Regions from separate parts of the Peribacillus sp. FSL K6-5616 genome, predicted to be linked through region 1. Evidence: predicted binding sites of a transcription regulator. Region 1 holds the regulator's gene; the other holds the start of a gene.

Region 1 (3,432 bases):
CATGTTAACTCTCGTAAAAACTTGTATTTCACTGTGGCAGGTATGAACAGAGGCCCGGTACTATCAGCCTTATCAATGGGGGGACAATATTTATCATCATATGGGGAAAATGATGGACTGGTGAATGTATGGAGTACAAAAATACCCTATGCAACACATTTATTTACGGATCCCAACTTTGATCACGACAATATTCGAGTTGGCTCAGCTGTATTTTCAAGAATTGAACCCTATTTAAAAAGCACATCCACCACTGGGATTCCTGCATATCATGTCAATTATAAAGAACGAGTTGAAGATGATGTCATTACAACCGCACTCGCTCAAACCATTCTGGGTGATGTCCTGAAACAAAATGTCTGGGTCGAACAAAGCTTCCATGTAAATGAAGCGGCCCCAGGTAATATAAGCATATATACAGCCTCAAATGATGTCGAGGTTGAATTGATTTCTCCATCCAATAAAAAGTATTCACCTTCCTTAAAGGCCCATTCAGCCAAAAATGAAACTTCCTTTTTTAATGGTGCAACCATCCAATCATTCTACAGAAATAACCTTGAAATTGGTGACTGGAAAGTACGAATGAAGACTGAATCGCCAAAAGACGCCTACCTGTTCACAGCACAATTTAACGAAAAGAACCCCATTACATTAAGTATGGCCGGAAAAGTAAAGCAAAAAGATGCAAAATTTTTAATAAAGAATCCAATGAATGATAAAAAAAGACCAATCAGCACAACATTTTTGGTTCATCTGCTAGATGAAACCGGTAAAGAAATTAGTGGAAAAAACTCCATTAAGGCAATGGATACTGAAAATTTTACTGGCACCCTTCCAGAAGTACCTAAGTCAGGTGTTTATAATGTAACAATAGATGTTAAGGAAAAAAATGTGGATGGTACCGAAAGAACCCGGACGCTGATTCGTTCGGTCTATATTGAGAAATAGCGAAATGCCTTCTCTTAGTTGAGGAGGCATTTTTTTGATGAAATATGAGGTAGGTACGGGTAACTAGGGAGATGGTAATTCCGCCAATGTAAACAGCCGTACTCCTATATAAAAGTATTAATTCAACGGGTGTTAGGTGGATATATTTAGGAGTGAGTTCCCTGGAAATAAAGATTTATGCTTGGTAATGAGAGATCTAATGAGCAAGGAAACATTCATTAAGCAAATTGCTCCTTATGGCCAGAAAATTAAACAGGACATATTGGTGGAATGACTTGGTCGATCTAACCTTATTAAAGTGAACCAAAGGTTAAGAGTGAAATTAATTGTAAAGGGGGGATTTTAAACCCTTTTTTTTATTTCAATGAGCTTGCTTCCAAAGTACATATTACCAGAAAGGCGATGGTATAACTTTCATCCGTTATAAAGGATGTTTAATTTCCCATGAAACTAGATTCTATTAAAAAATATTTCAATATCTACTCTTCCAAATGCATATTGAGAGAATTCTGGACATAAATTAAACAAACAAAAAAAGCGCGGGAAGCGCTTTTAGTGTATTTGTCTATATAAGCCTATTACTTTTCCAAGTATCGAAACATCTCGTAAAATAATTGGTTCCATATTTGAGTTCTCAGGCTGAAGCCTTATGTAATCCGGTTCCTTAAAGAATCGTTTTACAGTGGCTTCATCATCTTCCGTCATCGCCACGACGATATCTCCATTATTGGCACTGCTTTGTTGTTTCACGATGACATAATCTCCATCATGAATTCCTGCTTCAATCATACTTTCACCCATGATTTCCAGCATGAATACATGGTCATCATGTGGAACCATGCTTTCGGGAAGCGGAAAGTATTCTTCAATGTTCTCAATGGCCGTTATCGGCATGCCCGCTGTTACTTTTCCAAGTAACGGCACGTTCACGACATTGGCTTTGGGAATATTGTTCGCTTCCTCCAAATTCATTATTTCAATGGCCCTTGGCTTGGTTGGGTCACGTCTAATAAGGCCTTTACTTTCCAGGCGGGATAAATGTCCGTGTACTGTTGAACTTGATGCAAGTCCCACTGCTTCGCCAATCTCCCGTACGGAAGGCGGATACCCTTTTTGGCGGACCTCTTCTTTAATGAAATCAAGAATATCTTGCTGCCGTTTTGATAGTTTTGTCATTTGTGCACCTCTTCCCCAATGTTCTTTGCTACATTATAGCATGGCCCCCATCTCTATACAAACATAAGTTCGAATTTTGTTGTTGACTGAAACAAACGTTCGTATTATAATTTGATCATAACATACGAACGAACATTCGCTTTGGAGGGATTATTATGAAAAAATTATACAAAAATTATATTTATACGATTCTATTAGCGGGATCAGTATTCATCTTTTCAATTTTATTCTCTTGTACATTGAACAATGATCAAAAAAAGGATTTCCTTTCTATAGAAGTAAGCGAAGGTGACACCCTATGGGGAATTGCCGAAGAATATGAAGAAACAAATTTGACAAAAAAAGAATTCATTGGTTGGATAGAAGAGAATAATGGAGTCAGTGCGGATTCGATAAAACCTGGACAAGTCATTGTCATACCGGTTAAAGGGGAAGAACTTGTCCAGAATTTGGCCAGTGAGCAGTAAGTAGTAAAGGTAGGGTATTATGAAGGCGGTAATCTATTGTAGGGTCAGCACCGAAAAAGAGTCACAGGAAACATCATTGGCAAGGCAGGAAGATGAATTAGTCAAATTGGCTGAAAAGATGGATGTGGAAGTTGTCTCCATTATAAAAGAACAGGCAAGTGGTTATGAGTTGAATCGGGATGGCATTTTTGACATGCTCGAACTATTTAAAACCAAAGAAGCTGAAGTCCTATTAATCCAGGACGAAACAAGACTGGGAAGAGGGAATGCCAAAATAGCCCTTTTCCATGTCATCCTTAAAGAAGATGTGAAAATTTATACGCTCTCACACGATGGGGAGCTGGAGTTATCGGATTCGGATGCCATGGTCATCCAGATAGTGGGCATTGTAGAAGAATATCAAAGGAAACTACATAATCTTAAAATAAAGCGCGGAATGATGAGAGCCGTTGAAAAAGGGTACCGTCCTCAAAAAAATCTTCACAACCAAAGGAATTCCACTGGAAGGGACCGTATGGAGATTCCTATTGAAGAAATTATTAAACTGCGTGCCAATGGGTTGACATTCTCAGAAATCGCAGCCACATTAAGGGGCTTTGGATACAATGTATCTAAGGCTACTGTGAACAGGCGTTTTCTCGAACATCAAATGAATAAAAAGGAAAGTAAATCATAGAACTTGTAATTTCGCTTTTTTTTTAATACCATGACAATATCCGCAGATTATGAAGGAGCGAAATTATGTTATCAAAAGACAAAATAGCCCGTATAAATGTACTTTCTAAAAAGGCAAAGGCTGAAGGCTTGACGGAAGTTGAAGCGAAAGAGCAAACCCAATTGA
Region 2 (3,432 bases), 740 kb from region 1:
ATAACATAGCAAGTCTTCGGTTTTGTTGCGAAGGCGGGGATTGAAATAATTATGATGTTCCTCATATCCTTTATATAAAAAACAATACATCGTGAAGGATTCATCGCGTTTGATTTCACTAACCTTAATATTCTCTTTGCGCAAATAGCGCCGTACCTCGGCAAGTTCGTCTTGAACCACTTTTAAAATATGTTCGACTAGCTCCGAATAGGGCCTTTTTAATTTAAACGGACTAATTTCGATGACCTTGAGATCCCGGTTTAAGACTGTAATAACCATAGGGAGGTAGATGGCTTTTTCAATCATATTTCGGTCACCTTCTGGAATGCGGGTCATCATGACCGCCCCTTTCTAAATAGCGCGTTTTTAATACTAATATGTATCTTCCGTAATAATAAGAACGTTTGTTCCGATTTTATCCTAATGTATTTTCAGTGGTTATGCAAGCAGTTTTGATAAATCTAGAAATATTCGTTAACAAGATTATGTTTTCCGGAGATAGGGAAAGTATGAAGATATATGGATAATAATTCTTGCAATTTCGGGGGAAAGTGATATATCTAAAATAAACGGTTTTTAATAAGTTTATGCTGCTTTGATGGCAGCATGTCGAGGGAGATAATTATGGATTTGGATACTATACGTGAGTGGTTTACACTTGATCATATATCGGCGCTTATTCAGCAATATCGCTCATTCGGTCCAATTCCCGGGATCTTACTGCCGATGCTGGAAGCTTTTTTGCCTTTTTTGCCCTTAGTGGTGTTCGTGCTCGCCAATGCAACGGCATTTGGTCTCTGGTGGGGGTTTTTATTTTCTTGGATTGGTGCGGTAGCGGGGTCCTTTTTGATCTTTTGGATTATTAGAAGATATGGTCAAATGAGGTTTTTCCGATTTTTGCAAAAGCATAAACAGGTGCAGAGGTTGATGGTTTGGGTTGAGAGCCATGGATTCGGTCCTTTGTTCATATTGCTCTGCTTCCCTTTTACACCATCGGCTATCGTTAATATCGTGGCAGGACTATCAAAAGTCAGTACCCTGCAATATGGACTTGCAGTAGTTGGAGGGAAGGCGGTGATGATTTTTACGATCAGTTTCGTAGGTTACGATTTAGTATCATTGATTCATAAACCTGTGCGAACGATCATTATCGGAATCGTCATCTTTATCCTATGGTATGTGGGGAAAAGACTGGAAGTCCGGTTAAATAAAAGCATGAAGAGAGAAGAAGGGCAATAAATTAATATATAAATGCAGTAGGGGTTGAACTAGATGGAAAAAACAAACAAGAATTCTTTATCCGATTGGATAAAACCAGCGATGATAGCTTTTGTTATTTACATCTTAATCCGTACATTTCTCTTTTCAAGCTATGATGTTGAAGGAAAGTCGATGCAGCCGACCCTTGAAGATGGAAATAAACTTGTCGTGAATAAAATCAATTACCAGATTCATGATATCAACCGTTTTGACATTATTGTTTTTCATGCGAATTCACAAGAAGATTATGTTAAGCGGGTTATAGGGGTTGCAGGTGACCGTATTCGTTATAAAGATGATTGGCTATACGTAAATGGTGAGAAAGTGGATGAGCCTTATCTTGAGAAATTCAAGGAAGGTTTCCCAGGACAGGATTTTACAGGTGATTTTACATTAAAAGAATTGACGGATGTGACCAAAGTTCCGGAGGGCAAGCTTTTTGTCATGGGTGATAATCGTCTTGAAAGTGCTGACAGCCGTCACTTTGGTTATATACCGGTAGAAAATGTTGTCGGTAAAGTGGATGTTCGATATTGGCCGGTCAATGATTTCAATTTTAAGTTTACAGGTGAGTGATTGTGAAGCCCGAGTATGATGCGGGCTTTTTCTTTTGGGGGAAAACGCGAACGTACGATTGGTGTTTTTTTAAGGGAAACGGTAAAATAATAGAAGGTAAATCTAATTGGAAACAGAAACCTAGTCATAAAGACGAAAGTATTTCTGGTATGATGGATCTAGATATTATGTTGTAAGGGGGAAAAGAGATGTCACTCCGTTTTTTACTGGGAAGATCGGGTACAGGGAAAACTTCGAATATATTGGACGAAATCCGCTCTAAATTGGCAGAAGATCCCGAAGGAAGTCCAATTATCTACCTCGTTCCTGATCAGATGACGTTTCTATCTGAATATAAATTAATTAAAACACCAGGCCTTGCCGGAATGATCCGGACACAGGTTTTCAGTTTTAGCAGGCTTGCTTGGCGCGTTCTTCAGGAAACCGGGGGGATGAGCCGGCTGCATCTGGACAGTGTTGGCGTTAATATGCTGATACGGAAGATCATGGATGATAAAAAGGAAGAGTTAAAGATGTTCAGTCGATCTGCTGATAAGCAGGGGTTCATTGCACAGATGGAGCTAATGCTGGCTGAGTTCAAGCAGTATTGCATCCAACCTGATGACATTCAAAACTATTTGGCTGAAACCTCACAGGCCGGCAGCGGCATTCAGGATAAACTGCATGATCTTGAATTGGTCTATCAGGCTTTTGAGGATGAAATGGTCAATAAATATTTAGACTCCGAAGATTATTTCACTTTGCTGATCGAAAAAATGTCAGAGTCTTCATATATAAGGAATGCGGATATATATATCGATGGTTTTTATAGCTTGACTCCACAGGAATTATTGATTGTTGAAGAAATGATGAAGCTGTGCAGGAGTGTAACGATCTCGCTGACGTTAGATCAGCCCTACAGGCAATATGCTCCGGATGATTTGCAATTGTTCAGGCAAACGGGAAACCTTTATCATCACCTATATCAGGCTGGATTGAGGAATGGCATACCGATTTCAGAAGATCGAATCTTAAAAAGATCGGAAAGGTTTGGAAAGAGTCCGGGGCTGAATCATCTGGAAACTTATTTTTCCATTCGTCCTGCACGAACGTTTGAGCAGTCACCTGATGTAACGATCGCCCAGGCAGTTAACCGCAGAGCTGAGATTGAAGGAGTTGCCCGGGATATCTTGTCGCTGGTCAGACAGAAACAGCACCGTTTCCGTGATATTGCGATTTTAGTCCGTAACGGGGAAGCATACGCAGATATTTTACAAACCGTTTTTCGGGATTATCAAATTCCCTTGTTCGTCGATTCCAAGCGGACGATGCTGAATCATCCTCTGATTGAACTGATTCGTTCGACTTTGGAGATCATCAATGGCTATTGGCGTTATGAACCGGTATTTCGTGCAATCAAGACGGAGCTTCTATTTCCGCTGCAAAAAAACCACGATCGGATGCGTGAACAGGTAGATAAGCTGGAAAACTATGTGCTGGCACGCGGCATTAAAGGAAGCGGGTGGACGTCCAAAGATCGTTGGACCTACCGGCGATTCCGCGGTCTGGAACTCGAGGACCGGAACCAAACGGATAAGGAAATGATGCTTGAGCAAG

Evidence for each region. The regulator LexA, encoded in region 1, represses DNA repair genes until DNA is damaged. The targets are predictions, from matches to a motif close to CGAACATATGTTCG.
Region 2: a site for LexA is predicted at 1,884-1,897, ahead of addB (helicase-exonuclease AddAB subunit AddB). Genes of this name have one in related genera too.

The regions. Positions count from the first base shown of each region.
Region 1 covers NZ_JBBOYT010000001.1:1,508,124-1,511,555, forward strand. Annotated here, with positions in the region: gene MHB45_RS07250 (esterase/lipase family protein) at 1-948, shown strand, start outside; gene lexA (transcriptional repressor LexA) at 1,501-2,124, opposite strand; gene yneA (cell division suppressor protein YneA) at 2,280-2,591, shown strand; gene MHB45_RS07265 (YneB family resolvase-like protein) at 2,611-3,267, shown strand; gene MHB45_RS07270 (DUF896 domain-containing protein) at 3,333-3,432, shown strand, end outside.
Region 2 covers NZ_JBBOYT010000001.1:763,157-766,588, forward strand. Annotated here, with positions in the region: gene MHB45_RS03675 (hypothetical protein) at 1-336, opposite strand, end outside; gene MHB45_RS03680 (TVP38/TMEM64 family protein) at 625-1,239, shown strand; gene lepB (signal peptidase I) at 1,273-1,836, shown strand; gene addB (helicase-exonuclease AddAB subunit AddB) at 2,025-3,432, shown strand, end outside.